DNA from 3 places in the Ensifer sp. M14 genome. Region 3 is predicted to be linked to each of the others. Evidence: predicted binding sites of a transcription regulator. Region 3 holds the regulator's gene; each other region holds the start of a gene.
What was found. The regulator LexA, encoded in region 3, represses DNA repair genes until DNA is damaged. The targets are predictions, from matches to a motif close to TGTTCNNNNTGTGTTCNG.
Positions count from the first base shown of each region.

Region 1: a site for LexA is predicted at 4,232-4,249, ahead of BLJAPNOD_RS17905 (sel1 repeat family protein). Genes of this name have one in related genera too.
Region 2: a site for LexA is predicted at 3,720-3,737, ahead of BLJAPNOD_RS04080 (metallopeptidase family protein). Genes of this name have one in related genera too.

Region 1 covers NZ_QJNR01000004.1:3,679,516-3,685,472, forward strand. The annotation lists gene BLJAPNOD_RS17885 (caspase family protein) at 1-1,136, opposite strand, end outside; gene BLJAPNOD_RS17890 (hypothetical protein) at 1,454-1,810, shown strand; gene BLJAPNOD_RS17895 (PilZ domain-containing protein) at 2,013-2,387, shown strand; gene BLJAPNOD_RS17900 (pyridoxal phosphate-dependent aminotransferase) at 2,523-3,647, shown strand; gene BLJAPNOD_RS17905 (sel1 repeat family protein) at 3,716-3,982, opposite strand; gene BLJAPNOD_RS17910 (DUF2147 domain-containing protein) at 4,578-4,919, shown strand; gene BLJAPNOD_RS17915 (hypothetical protein) at 5,256-5,429, shown strand; gene BLJAPNOD_RS17920 (hypothetical protein) at 5,443-5,619, shown strand; gene BLJAPNOD_RS17925 (YnfA family protein) at 5,713-5,957, shown strand, end outside.
Region 2 covers NZ_QJNR01000004.1:826,252-832,208, forward strand. The annotation lists gene BLJAPNOD_RS04050 (RidA family protein) at 1-84, opposite strand, end outside; gene leuD (3-isopropylmalate dehydratase small subunit) at 94-699, opposite strand; gene BLJAPNOD_RS04060 (glyoxalase/bleomycin resistance/extradiol dioxygenase family protein) at 916-1,347, opposite strand; gene BLJAPNOD_RS04065 (hypothetical protein) at 1,603-1,848, opposite strand; gene BLJAPNOD_RS04070 (CoA ester lyase) at 1,959-2,864, shown strand; gene BLJAPNOD_RS04075 (DUF1737 domain-containing protein) at 2,861-3,067, shown strand; gene BLJAPNOD_RS04080 (metallopeptidase family protein) at 3,155-3,589, opposite strand; gene BLJAPNOD_RS35855 (hypothetical protein) at 3,760-4,719, shown strand; gene BLJAPNOD_RS04085 (DNA polymerase Y family protein) at 4,670-5,957, shown strand, end outside.
Region 3 covers NZ_QJNR01000004.1:2,953,452-2,959,408, forward strand. The annotation lists gene BLJAPNOD_RS14185 (hypothetical protein) at 247-534, shown strand; gene BLJAPNOD_RS14190 (hypothetical protein) at 584-823, opposite strand; gene lexA (transcriptional repressor LexA) at 1,004-1,723, shown strand; gene BLJAPNOD_RS14200 (hypothetical protein) at 1,844-2,176, opposite strand; gene BLJAPNOD_RS14205 (hypothetical protein) at 2,806-2,952, shown strand; partial or broken gene BLJAPNOD_RS36475 (GFA family protein) at 3,141-3,284, shown strand; gene BLJAPNOD_RS14215 (hypothetical protein) at 3,861-4,472, opposite strand; tRNA gene BLJAPNOD_RS14220 (tRNA-Cys) at 5,203-5,276, opposite strand; gene BLJAPNOD_RS14225 (thermonuclease family protein) at 5,742-5,957, opposite strand, start outside.

The DNA of each region.
Region 1 (5,957 bases), 730 kb from region 3:
CCTTTTTGTGGTTCGAGCGCCGCGATCTGCTGCTCCGCCTCCGCCTTGTGCTTGCTGTCGGGGTAACGTTCGAGGAACCGCGTGAGCGCTGCGGCATCGGTCGATTGCTTCAGGGCGTCCCAGGCAATCTCGTCAGGCGTTACGCTCGACGTCTGCTCGGCCTCGGTCAGAAGCTTCAGCTTCTTCTCAGCCAACATCTTGTAGACCGGATCGGATCCATGCTTGGCGAGGAAGGCGGCGATCAGATCCTTGTCGGCGAGATCGCGGATATTCTGCCAGTCGGCGGCAGCGGCCGATTGGCTGTTGGGCGAGAGCTGCTCGCCGTTGTTGGTGATGCTGATGTTGACTTCCTTGATGTTCAGGAAGATTTGCGCGCCACCGAGCGATCCATAGACAAAGGGCTCCTGGCCGCGGTTGGTGACCGAAACCACCTCGTCGCGCACCTTGCCCAACGCGATGCGCACATCGACGCCCGGCTCTGTGAGGTATTTGGCAAGCGCTGTGGCAAAGGGGCTGTTCTTGCCCTCGCCATCAAGGGCCACTGTGCCGGCCTTGGAAGCAAAGGCGACCAACAGGTCGGCCGATTCCGGCTCGACCCGCGCGAGACCTCGCGAAACGGCGCGCGTCGAGATCGAGCGCGTCATGCTCTGCTCGAACGGGTTGTTGCGACAGGCGTCTAGGATCACCAGCTTGAGCTTGGTCGCGCCCTCGAGCGAGCGCTGAACCCGATCGAGACCGACCGCCTCGTCCTCGATATCCTTGTCCGTCTGCAATTTTACGTCGGTCGGCAGCAGAAAATTCTGGCCGTTCATTTCCATGCCGTGGCCGGAATAGTAGACAATCGCCACATCGGCGCCCGTTGCCAGGTCTTCGAAATCCCGCAGCGCCCTGACCATATCCTTGCGCCCGACATCGTGGACCGTGGTGACGGAATCGAAACCGGCCTCCTCGAATGAAACCTTCATCAGCTCGACGTCATTGGCGGGATTGTTGAGTTGCGAGGTCGCCTCATACTTCTCGTTGCCAATCAACAGGGCGACGCGTTTTGCGGCCAGGGCATCCGCCGGCGCAAAGGCCAGCACGGCCACGAAAAGAATGACGAATGACCGCCACTGCCGGAGTTGCCCCGTAATCATGCTCGTCCCTCCGGCGCTCCCTTATCTCCTGGCTCTTCGGCAGCAAGAGACGGGAGGCGCACAACCCCATTGCCGGCACTTCGGGACGATGCCACCGCCCGACAGTCATGCCCTGATGAAACTATTACGTATGAGCCAGGGGCTTTCAATGTCTCCGATCGCCATATTTTTTGAGCCTCGTCTTTCGGCCTGCGCCGCAAGGTCGAAGCAAGTCGGCAACCTTAACTCAGACGCCGCATCTCTTGCGCCGGGTGATTCCGGGCGGGCGCGATGCGTCTCCTGAGCCAAGGAAAGGCTATGCGTTCTCGGAGCTTGCCATGTCGATGAAAATGCACGTCGCGGAAGCGAAGCCAGGGCAGCTGGCAGCCACGTATCAACATTACTTCATTGAGCGTCCCTGCCGAATTCTGATCATCGGCCAGCACCTCAAGGCAAAGACCAAATATCAATGCCTGCTGCGTCACATTTCGATCGCTGGCGCCATGCTCGATTTCAATGCCGCGCTGATGGTGCCAAAACACTTCTTCCTCGAGATTGACGGATTCAAGGAAGAGATCGGCTGCTCTCAGGTTCATCGCAACGGTGCGGAGCTCGGCGTGCGCTTCAACATGCTCCTCGCTCCCGACTTCGTCAGCCGGCTGATCCGCATGCAATTTTCAAGCGGTGGTTTTTGAGCGCAACCACCTTCCCCCTCAGAGAAAATGACCGAAGTTAGATTTTTATCGATCTCCTTCAGGGGATTGCAAACTTCTGCGCCGAGACTGCACTCGACTTACCTCGGCATTCACGCGAGGATTAAGCGTGGGCAAATGAATTGCCCACGATCGAAGGCCGAATGATCGCATTTCGCGATCCGGCGCAGGCGGAGAATGACAGATGCAGCAGACGATGTATTCCTGCGTGCCCTCGCCGTTCTACGAGCGTCGCTACGAACGCTTTTCCATCGGCCATGCCGCCACCCTGACAACGGTACAGCCGGGGCTTGGCAGCGTGTCGGTCCGCACCTGTCGGATGATCGACATCTCCCGCGGCGGCGCCAGCTTTGCCGTGCAGACCACGATCGGCCTGCCACAGCACTATTATCTCCACATCATCGGCACTTCGCTTCGTATCGGCTGCGCCGAGGTCTATCGCAATGGCGAGCGCATCGGGGTGCAGTTCATCAAGCCGATCGAACAGACCCTGCTGCGCGAGATCATCCGGCAGGAATTCTTTACCGGCCAGAACGCGAAAACACCCAAGCGCCGTTAAGCCCCTTGGAGCAGGTGCAACCGGTCGTCAAAACCGCACAGATCGCGTCGGCTTTTTCTCACCAAGGCGATTCCGCATTGCCAATGCATGCGCTAAGTTCCGAGAACTTTGTTCGAACGGGGCCTTATATAAAGCATGTCCGCATTCTCTCGCTTCACGCCGCTCATCCAATCCCTGCCCTCCACCATCCCCTTCGTCGGGCCTGAAGCCATTGAACGCCAACGCGGGCGCGCGATCGCGGCCCGTATCGGTGCCAATGAAAGCGGCTTCGGGCCAGCCGAAAGCGTCGTCCAAGCGATGCGCGAGGCGGCGACGGGCACGTGGAAATATGCGGACCCGGAAAATCATGATCTGAAGCAGGCGCTGGCCACTCGACTTGGTGTCTCTGCCGGCAACATTGCGATCGGCGAAGGCATCGACGGATTGCTCGGCCAGATCGTGCGGATGGTGATCGAGCCGGGTATGCCCGTCGTCACCTCGTTCGGCGCGTATCCGACGTTCAACTACCACGTCGTCGGTCACGGGGGGCGGCTGGTGACAGTGCCCTATGTCGGCGATAGCGAAGATCTCGACGGATTGCTTGCCGCCGTCAAAAAAGAAAACGCTCCGCTCGTCTACTTCGCCAATCCCGATAATCCGATGGGAAGCTGGTGGGAGGCCGAGCGAATCGTCGAATTCGCCAAGGCGCTGCCCGAAACCACGCTGTTCATTCTGGATGAGGCCTATTGCGAGACGGCGCCGACAGAAGCTCTGCCGGTGATCGACGCGTTCATCGACATGCCCAATGTCGTGAGAACCCGGACTTTCTCGAAAGCCTACGGCCTTGCCGGCTCGCGAGTCGGTTACGTCATCACCACGCCCGGCACCGCCCAGGCGTTCGACAAGATCCGCAATCATTTCGGGATGAACAGGATCGGCGTTGCGGCGGCAGTGGCAGCGCTCGCGGATCGGGATTATCTGGCAACTGTCACAGCAAGAATTGCGCATTCGCGCGAACGCATCGCCGAGATCGCTAGACGCAACGGCTTGTCGCCGCTCGTGTCGGCAACGAATTTCGTTGCGATCGATTGTGGGCGCGACGCGGTCTATGCGCGCGCGATCGTCGATGCCCTGATGAGCGACCACGGCATCTTCATCCGCATGCCCGGCGTCGCCCCGCTCAATCGCTGCATTCGCGTCAGTACGGGCCCGGACGCGGAGATGGATCTGTTTGAAGCCGCCCTACCACAGGTTCTCGCAAAGCTGGCAGGCGGCAAATAGGCCTTCATATCCCGGCGCCTGCTTACTGGCGGGCGCCGCCGGACGGGAGCGCGAGCCCCGTCTGTTGATCAGTGAACCGTCATCCACTCGCGGGCGGCACGAAGCGCTGCGGCGAGGTCGGCCTTGCTCATGGTCATAGACAGGTCGGCGCGCAGATCGACGGCGCGGTCGCAGCCCTTGATAGCGGCGATGTTCAGCCATTTGTGAGCGGCCACCAGATCGACCGGACGACCGCGGCCGGTCGCATAGGCCAGACCCATTTCGCAAAAGACGTCCGCCTGGTTTTCACCACCCATCGCGGTATTCGAAGCAACCTGCATATCAAAGCGTGCCATTTTTTTGTCCCTGTTTTGCCTGGTTGATTTTCCGAAGCGGCCCACCCTTTTGAGGCGGACCATGCTCCAGATCAGCATTTGTTTTTGGTCCCTGTTCGACCGTGCCTCTTTGTGGGCCTTTCCGAACCGCGCCGTCTTTTGCAGCGTCATCTTCGGTCATTCGGCGGGGTGAATTTCTCCGCTCGTCTTATGGGTCTTACTATGCAGCACGGCCTTCAATACGCGCTTAAAATGCATGATTAATTTGAGACAAACAAAGTTCAAACACTTGGTAAACTTGAGTTTTTGTTAAACATCGAAAGGCCGGAAATCCGGCGCATTTGCATAAAAATTTACGAAATATTCAACCGCCGATTTCAACCAAACGGTAACCACGAAAAAAGGACACAACTACGCCAATGCTGTGTTTCCTCGATTTTTCTCCATCGGAAACCGGCAAAGAAAAAGCATAAACGGCCGCGTTCAAGCCAGTTTACCTTTACGTGCGCGTAAGCTATCTTGCCGGCGGCGGTGAGGAGACTGCCTTTCAAACGAGGATATTTGCAGAGATGCCGGCGAAGCGGACCGCGCCGGCGACTTCTATCTGGAGGAATGAATGATACGCACCCTGCTCATGACAGCGGCTCTCGCTGTTGGCGTTGCCGGAGCGGCCAATGCCGCCGAGCCGATCATCGGCAACTGGAAGACCGCAACCGGCGCGACAGCCGAAATCGCCCCTTGCGGCGGCGCCTACTGCGTCACGCTGAAGACCGGAAAATACGTCGGCAAGCGGATAGGCAACCTGACCGGCACAGGCGGCAACTATTCCGGGGAAATCACCGATCCGGAAACCGACAAGACCTATAGCGGTTCCGGTGCCGTCGACGGCAACTCGCTAAAAATGAAGGGATGCGTGCTCAAGGTTCTCTGCAAAACGCAGACCTGGTCGCGCCTCTAGAAAGCGCCGCGCCTTCAGCGATTCCATCTGAAGGCAGGATGCTCTCGGAGAGACCCTTTCAAAATGGGCGCCCCTCGGGTGACCTTCAGTTCATTTACAAGCCCGCCGAGATTTTCGGCGGGTTTTGTTTTTTTGCAATGGCAGGCCCATCCAGCCGTCAGCCCAACACCGCCCATGCCTGATCGCGGAGTTTTGTGCGCCCTTCCCGCGAGAATGACGGCGACATCAATCGCAAGATGAACGCCAGATGAACGGCGATATCAGCAAGAGTTCAGTTTGGTTGTGCGAAAACCCACTCAATCGATTTGAACCGCCTCCAGACCAACGGACAGAACCATGGACATTCTTGCTCGGCGCCTCACCATTATCAGCCTTCTGATGGTTGTTTTCGCGATGACCCTTGCCGCCGCGGTCAGTGCAGACACCGAACGTCGCCGCACCAACACCTATCTCGGCTCGCTGACTGATTGCACCGCGCACACGGCGCAATACTGCCAAGCCAAGCTCTAACGGAGTAAACGCCATGCTGGCCGCCCTTTCCACCTCCGCCTTTCTCTCGCTGCGTGTTCTTGCACTTGCCAGCCTGCTGATGGCGCCGGTAGGGGCGCTCGCCTATAGCAAGGCCAACGGCCTCGGCATCGGCAAGCAGGGCGCCGGTCTCGTTCTCTTCGTGACGCTGCAGCGTCAATCCATGAGCTGACCCAAGGCGCCACCGGCGCCTTTTCCTTTGCCTGCCTCTCTTGCATCGCTGCGCTCCTTCCTATCCTTTCACGGTTGAAAGGACCCACCGCCGATGCCAGCCTATGCCGTTTACTCCCTTGCCGCCCTTGCCGAGATCGCCGGATGCTTCGCGTTCTGGGCCTGGTTGAAACTCGACAAGCCGATCTGGTGGCTGATCCCGGGCGTCGCATCATTGGCACTGTTTGCCTGGCTGCTGACGCTGATCGACAGCGAAGCGGCCGGCCGCGCCTATGCCGCCTATGGCGGGGTCTATATCGCCGCGTCACTCGTCTGGCTGTGGCTTGCCGAAGGCATCAG
Region 2 (5,957 bases), 2.1 Mb from region 3:
GCACCAGTCGCCCTTGGCGACGGCACGCGAATAGCCTGCCGTCTTCTCGAAGGGCGAACCGGAGGAGATGAGCTTGCGCGTCATCCCTTCAGCTCACGCCCAGGGGCGCGAGGCGGCGGTCGACTTTTCGAAGCTGTCGATGGCCGTTGCCTTCTCCAGCGTCAGGCCGATGTCGTCGAGGCCGTTCAAGAGGCAGTGGCGCTTGAAGGCATCGATCTCGAACTTGACAGTGCCGCCGTCCGGGCCGGTGATTTCCTGGGATTCCAGGTCGATCGACAGGATGGCGTTGGAGCCGCGCGAGGCGTCGTCCATCAGCTTGTCCAGGTTCTCCTGGCTGACGACGATCGGCAGTATGCCGTTCTTGAAACAGTTGTTGTAGAAGATGTCGGCAAACGAGGTCGAGATCACGGAGCGGATGCCGAAGTCGAGAAGCGCCCACGGCGCGTGCTCGCGCGAGGAGCCGCAGCCGAAGTTGTCGCCGGCGACCAGGATCTTGGCGTTCTGGTAAGCGGGCTTGTTGAGCACGAAATCCGGGTTGACCGAGCCGTCCTCGTTGTAGCGCGCTTCGGCGAAAAGACCTGTGCCGAGACCGGTGCGCTTGATCGTCTTCAGGTAATCCTTCGGAATGATCATGTCCGTGTCGACGTTGACGACGGGGAGGGGAGCGGCGACGCCGGTGAGCTTGACGAACTTTTCCATAACTTCAGGCCTTCGATTTCAGCGAAATGTTGCGTAAGCGTTTAGATCAGTTTTGCGCCGAAATGAAGGAAAATCTATCTCGAAGATGCTTGCCGGGCAGGTGGAATCGCCTGCTCGGCAAGTGTTGTCATGGATGTTTTGTCAGTTGAGGCTCGTTGGTCGAGGGGTTTGCCGGTTGATGCCGGCGTCAGCCCGCCTTGACCGAGCCCGCTCGACCTAGCCTGCCTTGGCCGGGGCGTTCAATGCCCAGAGCACGCCGAAGGGGTCGCGCAGCTGTCCGTAGCGGTCGCCCCAGAACATCAGCTCAATCGGCATGACCACTTCGGCGCCGGCGGCAACCGCTTTGCTCCACCACGCGTCGATGTCGTCGACCGGCAGCATCAGGCTGAAGGCCTGGGGTTTCTCCAGGGCATGGCCGTATTCCGGATAGGCGTCGCTCAGCATCAGCGAACTGCCGTTGATGTGGAGATGGATGTGCATCGTCCGGCCCTGATCGTCGACCGGCTGCCGATAGGCTTCCTTGGCGCCGAAGGCGTGCTTGTAGAACTCCGCTGCCTTGGCGGCGCCGTCGACCTGGAGATAGGGCACCAGCCCGTTGAGCGCCTGCGGCAACTGGTTTGCGTCTGTTTTCTGCGTCGTGCTGTCCATGTCATGCTCCTGTTCTAGGGAATGATAGAGTGGCCACGACCTTTGCGGGCCTGACACAAGGACGAAGGCAGATGGGGTTTGCCGACAGGGTGGTCGCAAAAAAAATGCGCGGGGTTGGGTTGCAGCGCTGGGCACGCTTCAGCGGAACCAGGACGAGCGAACAGGCCTCCCGTCAAGAGATTTGTAAAAACAAGGAGATAGAGCGCTTCCACTGTTTCGCCTCAACGAAACCGGAAACGCCCTGGAGGTCGATGACTAGAGATCGATGATCGTGCCGCGACCGTCGTTCCAGATGCGCATTTCGCGCGGGGCGGGTCCGGAGGCCGGGCGGGCCGTTGCGCGTGCGGACTTCAGGTTCAGCCGGGCGGCAATGGCACTGCCGATCGCGACAACGGCAGCGATGCCGGCGAGCGCAAGTGCCAGCGATGCGGTGAACACGAAGGCTGCCAGCGTGATGGCGATGGCGAGGGCCGTAAAGAGAACAGAACGTATGCTTTGCATGATCGTCACCTTTCTGGTCCCGATGTGGGTGTTGGCCCCGCTGCTTGCAAGAGGGGTGCGGCCGTTCGCCTCGCCTTGCGGAAAAAATCAAAGGCGGGCACAACTGCCGCATGACAAAATCGATCGAACATCACCCCGTTCGCCTGCGTCGTTCGGTGCTTTGCGTGCCGGCCGACAATGCCCGTGCACTGATGAAAGTTTCGCAACTGGCGGCCGATGCCGCGATCTTCGACCTTGAGGATGCGGTGGCGCCCGAGCGCAAGGTGGAGGCGCGTGAGGGACTTGTGCGCTACCTCAGCGAAAGCCGGCCGGATTGCGAGATCGTCATCCGCATCAACGCGCTCGGATCGGGCTTCGGCCAGGAGGATCTGGCGGCGGCTCTTCAGGCAAAGCCTGACGCGATCCTGTTGCCCAAGGTCGAAAGCCCGGGCGATATCCAGATCGTCGCCGACTGGCTTTCCGACAACGACGCGCCGGAGGGCTTGCGCCTCTGGGCGATGATCGAGACGCCGCGCGGTGTCGTTAATGCCCCCGCGATCGCCGAAACCGGCCGCACCTTCGGCGGCAGGCTCGATTGTTTCGTCGTCGGCCTCAACGACCTGCGCAAGGAGACGGGCGTTCCAGACCGTCCCGGTCGGCCTTACCTCATTCCGTGGCTGATGCAGATCCTGCTCGCCGCCCGCGGCAACGGCCTTGATGTCATCGATGCGGTGTTCAACGATTTCCGCGATGCCGATGGTTTCGACGAGGAGTGCCGGCAGGGGCGCGACATGGGCTATGACGGCAAGATGCTGATCCACCCCTTGCAGATCGGTCCGGCCAACGAGCGCTTCGGCGTCGAGCAGGCCGCCGTCGACGAGGCGCGCGCCATCATCGCCGCCTTCGCGCTGCCGGAGAACGCCGACAGGGGCGTCATCAATCTTCATGGCCGAATGATCGAGCGGCTGCATCTCGACCAGGCCCTGAAGCTCGCCGCCAAGGCGGACACGATTGAAAAACGAAAGGTAAGATTTTGAAACTGTACCGCTTCCTCACCGGCCCCGACGATGCGTCCTTCTGCCATAAGGTGACCGCGGCGCTGAACCAGGGCTGGTCCCTGCACGGCTCGCCGACCTACGCCTTCAATGCGGATACGCAGTACATGCAATGTGGGCAGGCCGTATTCAAGGAAGTCGAAGGCAAGGATTATAATCCCGACATCAAGCTGTCGGAGCAGTAAAAAGCAGGAACGCTCCTCCCTTCCGGCCGGAGCGTTTCTTTGTCTTCCGATTGTTCTTCAGGGCTCTGCCTCAGAGCGGATTGGGGCTTAGTTGCCCACGTGCTCGACGCTAGCCTCGATCCGCTCCATGTCGTCGTCGGAGAGGCCGAAATGGTGGCCGATTTCGTGGATCAGCACATGGGTGATGATATCACCAAGCGTTTCCTCGTTCTCCGCCCAGTAGTCGATGATCGGGCGGCGATAAAGCGTGATCCGGTTTGGAAACTCGCCCGTTTCCATGGTGAAGCGTTCGGTAATCCCGCGGCCCTCGAACAGGCCGAGCAGGTCGAACGGCGTTTCCAGCGCCATGTCCTCGAAAACGTCGTCGGTTGGAAAGTCGGCAACCTCGATGATGAGGTCGGTCGTCAGCTGGCGGAACTCCTGCGGCAGGTGGCCGTAGGCTTCCACTGCAAGCTGTTCGAATGTGGTGAGCGTCGGTGCGTGGCGTTCCCGCCAATCATCGGTCTGGTCAATGCGGGCCATAGGCACTCCTTGTTGCCCTCCATATAGCGATTTTGGCTTTGTTTTTCGAGTGTTGAATTCCTGATGCAAAGGCCAAGGAATAAATTCTTAAATTTGGCTGTTGACTCATCCTGACAGCTCTGGAATCTATAAGAACATAACAGGAACAACTTAAATGGGAGTTGACCGTCATGGCCGAGAACGCCGTGCAGCGGGAGACCGTTCTTTCGCTTCGCGAAACCATAGCCCAGATCGAAAATCGCAGGCTTGCGGGCGTCGTGAAGACAGTCAAGGCGGCCGATCCAGCAGGCTTCCGGCGCAGGCAAGAGGGCACCCAGTCCTCCGGCCGCAAGGTCCTGCCGCTTGGCATTCCCGAACTCGACGCTATCCTTGAGGGCGGGCTGCCGCTTGAAGGCATGACTGAGATCCGCAATTCCGAGACGCGCGATGCCGGGGCTGCTGCCGGATTTGCAACCGCGCTTGTCGCCCTCTGTCAGCAGGCGCGCCAGCAGAAGGGCGATGCGGCGGCGCCGGTGCTGTGGATCAGTCAGTCGCTGGCCTCGACCGAGGCCGGCCTGCCCTATGGTCTCGGTCTGAAGGCGTATGGGCTCGACATTCGAAGCCTGATTCTCAGCCTGCCGCGCACGGTGAAGGACGCGCTCTGGATTGCCGAGACGGCGCTTTCCGTTTCGGCCTTCTGCGCCGTCATTCTCGAAATTCGCGGCAATCCGGCATCGCTGGCCTTGAGCGAAAGCCGGCGGCTGCATGTTCGCGCCCGTGCCGGTCGCATTCCTTTGCTTCTTCTGCGTCAATCCGGCCACGAGGAGGCGAGCAGCGCCTTCTTCCGGCTTCATATCGAACCGGCGCCCGCCCGCGAGCGCCCCCTTCCTGACGGTTCGATGCTTTGCGGCAGCATCGGCCATCCCGTCTTTCACGTCATTGCCGAAAAGAGCAGGTCTCCTGCTCCCGTCGGCCTCTTCCTGGAGTGGAACCCCCATGACCGCCGCTTTTACCCCGTCGAGCCCCTACCAGCCGCTGCTGCGGCAGACCCACAACCAGCGCATTCTGTCGCTGGACTTTCCGCATCTTCCGGCCGACCGGGTGGCGCGGAGCCGCTGGGGCACCTCCTGGCTTTCCCGCGGGCGTCCTGAACATCCGCCTGTCGTCTTTGCCGATAGGGCCAGGAATGCCATGCGCCTCGTGGCACTCGATGGTCTTGCCGAAAAAACAGGATTCCAGCTGGGCCAGGGCGTTGCCGAGGCCCGGGCCATGTGCCCCGAGGTCGATGTGCTGCCCGCCGACCGCGCGGCGGACCGCGCTCTTCTGGAAGGGCTCGCGGACTGGTGCAGTCGCTATACGCCGCTGGTGGCGCTCGATGGCGAAACCGGCCTTTATCTCGACATCACCGGCTGCGCCCATCTCCTCGGCGGCGAGAAATCGCTTCTCGACGACCTGCTCGCCCGGCTCTTTCATTTGGGTATCGAGGCGCGTGCGGCGATCTCGTCTTCAGCCGGGCTCTCTTGGGCCGTGGCGCGCTTTGGCGCGCAAGGCGTGATCGCTCCGGAGGAGGCAGCGCGCCTGCTTGCGCCGCTGCCGATGGCTGCCCTCAGGCTTCCGGCCGACATGATCGAAACGCTTGGCCGGGTCGGCCTCAAGCAGGTCGGCGACATCATCGAGGCGCCACGGGCGCCGCTTGCCCGCCGCTTCGGGTCCATGCTGCTCCTGCGCCTCGATCAGGCCATGGGGCTGGAGGACGAGCCGCTTTCGCCGCGGCTTCCCGTCGCCAGCCTCTCGGCCGAGCGGCGGCTTTCAGAGCCGGTCCAGGGCGAGGCCGATATTCTCGGCCTGACGCAGGAACTGGCGGCAAGGCTGAAACCGGAGCTGGAAAAGCGCGGTGAAGGCGGGCGGTTGTTCGAGCTCTTGCTCTTTCGCGTCGATGGCCGGGTCTTTCGCATTGCGGCCGGAACCTCTTCGCCGCTGATTGATCCGGACCGCATTGCCGGCCTGTTCCGCGAGCGGCTGCAGGCGGTGCATGACGATCTCGATGCCGGTTTCGGCTTCGAGATCCTGCGGCTGTCGGTTCCCAAAAGCGAAAAATACGAGGTGATGCAGGAGGATTTTTCCGGCACGCCGGATCGGCAGCGACCGCTTGCCGCCTTTGCCGACAGGGTCATGGCGCGGCTGGGGGCGGAAAGCCTGTTTCTGCCCGTGCTGTCTGAGAGCCATGTGCCGGAGCGTGCCGCCGTTTTTCAGCCGCTTGCGGATGTGGGAATGCTGAAGACGGCAGAGGAGGGCGCTTGCTCAGTTCCGGCCGCGCTTCTGGCGGCCTCCGTTCGGCCGCAGCGGCTGTTTCAAAGTCCGGAACCGGTGGAAGCCGTGGCCGAGGTGC
Region 3 (5,957 bases):
CGATCCGCCGCCAGCCATGCCGCCTGAGGTCGATGCCGGAGGAGTAAAAAACGCCCCGAAACGCTCGCTCTTCCCGCCAATCTTCGTGTCTTCGCGGCCACAGCTTGAAGGGTCGTCATCGTCTTTCGCAAAGAACTGTTGAACACCGCGCGGTACGCGGTCTGCTTGCTGGACTCCGGAACGAAAGCACGGTTCACATCGTTAACCAATCTATCGGCACCACTTCTGACCTAGCGGACGTCCATCGTGCTTGCAGCCTTGCTTATCGCCTCGATTATCGCATCGCCCCACATCGCCCTCAGCGCGGCCACGGTCGACGACCTGCAAACCGACTTCGAATTGGCCATCCCCTGCCAGCAGATCGACGGTCGGAATGTCTGGAAAGGCTCGATCGCCTATTATATCCAGTCGTTCGTCTATCAAGGCGACACGCCGGTCGCGACCGACGCGGCAGATGCGGTGCTGCCGGAGGACAACTCGGCCGAGACCGTGAAGGAATTCGAGGACGCCTGTTCTGCAACGCAGCCGGCTTGAAACGCCCTCTCCTTCTTTGATGCCCGCCTTGCAACGGCTTATTGCCGAGCTATTCCCACTCGCTTCCGTTACTGGCTGCGCATCCGTGCGGCGGCAGTCCGTTGCCGAAGGTGCGCTTTAGCCGGCCACAACCCCACTGGCGGACCGGCCCCGGCATCATCGCGTTCAATGCGATGCCGACTTCATCGAACGGGCTCTGCCTGTTGTCGACGTATTGATACCAGCGAAACCCGAGGACGACGGTCGTTGCGATGACGATCGTCAACAGGATTCGAATCATCTTTTTCATTGCACCCTCATTCCGTGAAAAGCGCGAGGCATAGCAGCTCCGCATGGCATGCCCAGCACCGAGGCAGCCGATAGGCGCACAATTGATACAACATTCACCGAATTTTAGGCACTTGCGGAACACATATGGAACAGATAGTGTCTGTTCTTGATTTGTTTCACGCCTCTGGAGCGACTTGCCATGCTGACCCGCAAGCAACAGGAATTGCTTCTTTTCATCCACGAACGCATGAAGGAGTCTGGTGTTCCGCCATCCTTCGACGAGATGAAGGATGCACTCGACCTGGCATCGAAGTCGGGCATTCACCGGCTGATTACGGCGCTCGAAGAACGTGGTTTCATTCGGCGCCTTCCCAATCGCGCGCGCGCGCTTGAGGTCATCAAGCTGCCGGAAGCTTACGCGGGAAACGCTCAGCCGCGTCGCGGGTTTTCACCAAGCGTCATCGAGGGAAGCCTCGGCAAACCTCCTGCGCCCGCCCCGGCTGCCGCAAAAGCGCCGCCGGTGGCAGACAACAACTCCGTCTCGGTTCCGGTCATGGGCCGTATTGCCGCCGGCGTACCGATCTCGGCGATACAGAACAACACGCACGATATTACGGTGCCGCTCGATATGATCGGCAGCGGCGAGCACTATGCCCTTGAAGTGAAAGGTGATTCGATGATCGAGGCCGGCATCTTCGATGGCGACACGGTGATCATACGCAATGCCACCACAGCCAACCCCGGCGACATCATCGTCGCGCTTGTCGATGACGAAGAAGCGACGTTGAAACGCTTCCGGCGCAAAGGCGCGTCGATTGCGCTCGAGGCGGCCAATCCGGCCTACGAGACACGCATCTTCGGCCCCGATCGCGTCAAGATACAGGGCAAGCTCGTCGGCTTGATCCGCCGCTATCACTAAGCCAGATGACGTTGGCTGTCTTCCTGCTGGAAGGGCCTTCTTATGCTTGAACGTCTCGCCACCTCAAGGGGTAGCGAGACGGAAGTGATCAAGTCGAGCGCTTTAAGCACTCGACAATTTTCATTCGTGTATGGAGTACTCGCCCAACTCGCAGAGGTCCTGCGTGTCTTCGGTCGTATCGAGACCGGAGCCTTCCTCGAATTCGAAGCGCATGTCGTATTTGCAGACATCGCGTCCGTCGGCGATGGTAATTTCCATGCTCTCGCCCGGATTAAGCACCTGCCGCCCGAAGACATCGTCTTCCCACTGGTCGACGCCGACCGGCGACGTATAGAAGTTCGTCAGTACGGCTTTCGTCTTGTTCTTCAGCTGAAAGACGAGATCCTCAGCACTTGCGGTGGCCGTCGTTGCGGCAAAAATGGCAAGAGCGGTCAGGGCGATCTTACATTTCATTTTATGTCATTTCCTCCATTGTCGGTTTTGTTTGACGCTAGCTATACGGCTCGCATCGACGGAATATTCATTCCTGAACCCGTCTAGAGACAATTATCCTTGCACTGACAATACAGGCAGAATCACCATTTCGGGGTACGTCGCCGGCAAACCAGATGCGCGCACGATTATTGGCTGCGCCGACGCGTGAAGCGCACGCGCGGACGGCGGATTGCCTAGGAAAAGCAACCGTCCTTGGCGGCGAAGCAGTAGCAAGCAGACTTCGCCACAGCTGCGCCAGGTGCGCCCGGAACTTGACGGCCCGCGAAGCAGGGCACAACCGGCAAGCGCCGGAATCGACAGGCCACGTGATATCGTCGCGGCACAGCCAGCACGGTGGAATAAGATGGCGGTGCAATCATGCATCGGATTTGTAGCGATTGTCGCTCGCCCATCGAGGGCGCAGGTCAGCGCGTCAGGCACAAAGGGTGCGGGTGCAATCTTATAAACCGCATACGGACGGAGACCGGATCCGATGCTTATTCGAACCATGGCTGCCTTTAACCCGACCGCACCGGACGATCGCACCGTTGCCTTTCGACGATGGCAGCCTAGTTACCCATTCGCGTAACCAAGTGAGGAACTGCTGAATGAACCGTAATGGCCTTTATCTCGTCATCGCCGTGCTCGCTGTCGCCGTCATCGGGCTCGGCGTCTATGCTTATCGCGAAGAAACGAAACCTGCCGGTGTCGAGATCAAGATTGGCGAGGACGGCGTTTCCGTTCAGGAGAATTGAGCAGGCCGCGCATATTCCCAACGAGGCAGCGGGAGGTGGATTTCCGATCGGCGACAGCACGTTCCGCCGGCGACAGCCTTTAGATCCACTGGATACCCGGATGGTACTGCCGAGGGCTGGCATGGGCTGCACCGATATATTGAGACCCGGCTCCCCGATCGCCCCAGCCATTCATCGGCCGCCCCCTTGTCAACACCGCATGCCTCCAAGGCATCAGCCCGTTCGATTGCGAAGGACTGCCTGTCAACGACGGCAGCAATCACCCGCTGGACACCATGGATTTGACCGGGCCGAGGCTCCCGGGAACACTGAAGTTCATTCGGGCAAAATGACTGGCGCGGTCAGGGCACCAGCAGACCCACGCAGACAATTCGGCGCAAGAGAGTGATGGCGCCGCCACAGCACCACCGTTGCCGTCCGCCCGACGAGCGACGGTCACTGCGGCCGAAACATCAGTGTCGGGGCGTGACGAAGCTCCTCCAACGCCCAAGGCAAGACTTGCCTGCGTCTCACGGTTCTCCGCACTGAGCCGCAGGAGCGCATCTCAGGCAAGGTTTAACCGTTCTGGGAAACGATAGATGGAATCGAGATAGATTGCTGCTCCCCGGAAATTAAAGCCGACGCAGGATCGGCGTTCCGAAGGAGCGCTTCGAATATAAAGCTTTAGGTGAAATTTTGGAGGCCTCGCCCGGACTTGAGGAATGGCGGGATGTCAATCACTTACGGCAGCACGTTGCCACACTTTCATGAATTGTTTTCTTTTAAGAAGCAAAGGGCTCTGCCACAGCTTGCCACACCTCTTTTGCTGTCGGAGATCATCCAGGAATTCGATCGGCTGCCGTGCAGTGACGCAACCGATTGAAACAACAATCGTGGCATTCGGAAGATTTGGAGGCGAAGAAGGTCCTTCAGAAATTGAACCGCATGCCAAGGACATTTGCATTGGAGCCGCCGTGCATGTCGCCGAGCGTCCCCCAGGCTCCGGACCGGTGGTGAACCCGCCAGAAGAAATCGACGTTGGGCATTGTGTCGAAGGAAAGGTTCAACTCGGGGCCGAGATAGAACAGGGTTCTGGCGTTCCCGTTACGTTCCAGCTCGTTCTGGCGCTCCCGTCCTTCCTGAGTATGCGTGACATAGCTGATGCCAAACGTAAGGGCTGGCGAGATCCGGACAGCATCGCCAATCTCGAAACCGTCGTAGCGACCGACGACGCCGCCCCAGAATTCCGCATTCGGATGCCCGCCGAATCTTCCGGCGAGCCCCGCTTCCAGTCCGAACCTGAAGGAGCCCATCCTTGCCGGGAAGTACTGGTAGCCGACGCCTACGATCGGAAGGTCAGCGTATGTGACACCGAAAGGATTGCCTGCCTGGAGCATGTCCGCATCGACCATCGCGCCGCCGAAGGCGAATACCGACTGATCGACGTCGCGGTTCTGTGCCTGCGCGTCGGTTTTTCCCAAAAATGGCATCGTGGCAGCGCCGAGCAGCAGAGCAAGCGGGATGGCAGTTGAAGCCTTCATATCGGATCTATTACGAACGAGCGAGTGCCGAGCCGCAGCTTGGGCTGTGGTTTCGGCATGCGTTTGAATAGAAGAATTCCTGCCAAGTCCACCTCTCAGCGTTGCAGGACCAATTGTCTGCAAGAAAGGTTAAATTGCCATGTATGGCTAGCACCTTTGCCCCAGGAGAGGGCGCCAGCTTTCCGGAACCCTTGTAGCGCAGGCGATTGCGGCATGTCTAGCTAGAGGGGTTGTTCGGGACTTATTTTGTGACTTTGTGTCGCGATTTTGTTTTCGCCGACCATTCGGCGACCAACGTTTATAGCGAAATTTTACCGATCACATTTGTCCCTAGACCGATAGGTATGGGCCGCTTAACGGCTCCGTGCAGAATGGAGACCGATTGTGGACACAATCCCTTCCTTTACCGACCTGCCGGTAAAGGACTGCGTGAAGCCCGCCTGGTGGCCGTCTTCCTCTGCGCGTAGGCCACCTGGGCCGAAGGGTCTGACGACGATGTACGGACGGGAAGACTTCGAAGATCTAGACGCGGAATGCAGAGAGAGCCCGCCCAGCACGGCAGAGTGTCGCCCGCATCAAATGCGACGGAATCGGTGATCTTCTGTTGGCTGCGGGGGAAGATACTGAGGAGGAAAACGGAGCGAATTGCCACACCAAATGGAAATTCTGGTGTCCAGTGGATTTCGTCGCGAATAATTGCTTCACGAAATCAGTTCGTTAGGTGTGTCTTTGGAGGCCTCGCCCGGAATTGAACCGGGGTACAAGGATTTGCAGTCCTCTGCGTCACCACTCCGCCACGAGGCCTCACCGACTGAGATTATCAAGTCGTGGCGAGCGTTTAGAATGAATATAGAAAGAGTGCAAGAGGGTTCATTCTGAATGCGATCCTTTTTTCATTTTGAACAAGCGTTTCTATTCCGTTCTGTGGATGGCTGCTGCATGCGGCTGCGCCGCTCGCTCTTTCATGAAGAATGCATATCGCCGGTCACCCCCTCACCGCGCCCAAGCGGAACAACAAGGCGAGCGATTGGGGCGCTATTCATGTAGCAACGTGGGATCGATGGGCGGGCATAATGGAGCGCGCGGCGCTCACATTGAAGGAAACGCCGTCTCACAGGCTTTTACTCGACAACGAAGAACGACCGTCTTTGGGTGCTGCGCGACGGCGGCGATATCCCGCTCTCCTGAAGTGTTTCGCCGAGCAGGTCGCCAGCGGTTTGAAGCCTGGTTTCGCCCAACGCAGTCATATCCGCGGATTTTTCCATCCGCCTAGCACCACGGCGTCGATTGTCCCTTCCACGGCCGCACAAGCCCTTCCGAGACGAGAATGCTTCCGAGCGAACGGCCGTCGCGCATCACGACGCGCAGCTTCTCACTGGCCTTGTCATCGTCCCTGCCGATCGCTTCGATCAGCCTGAAATCTCCGGCGTTCAACAGCTCGCGCAATCTCTGCTTGGCGTAGAAGCCGCGTGCGCGTTCGCCATC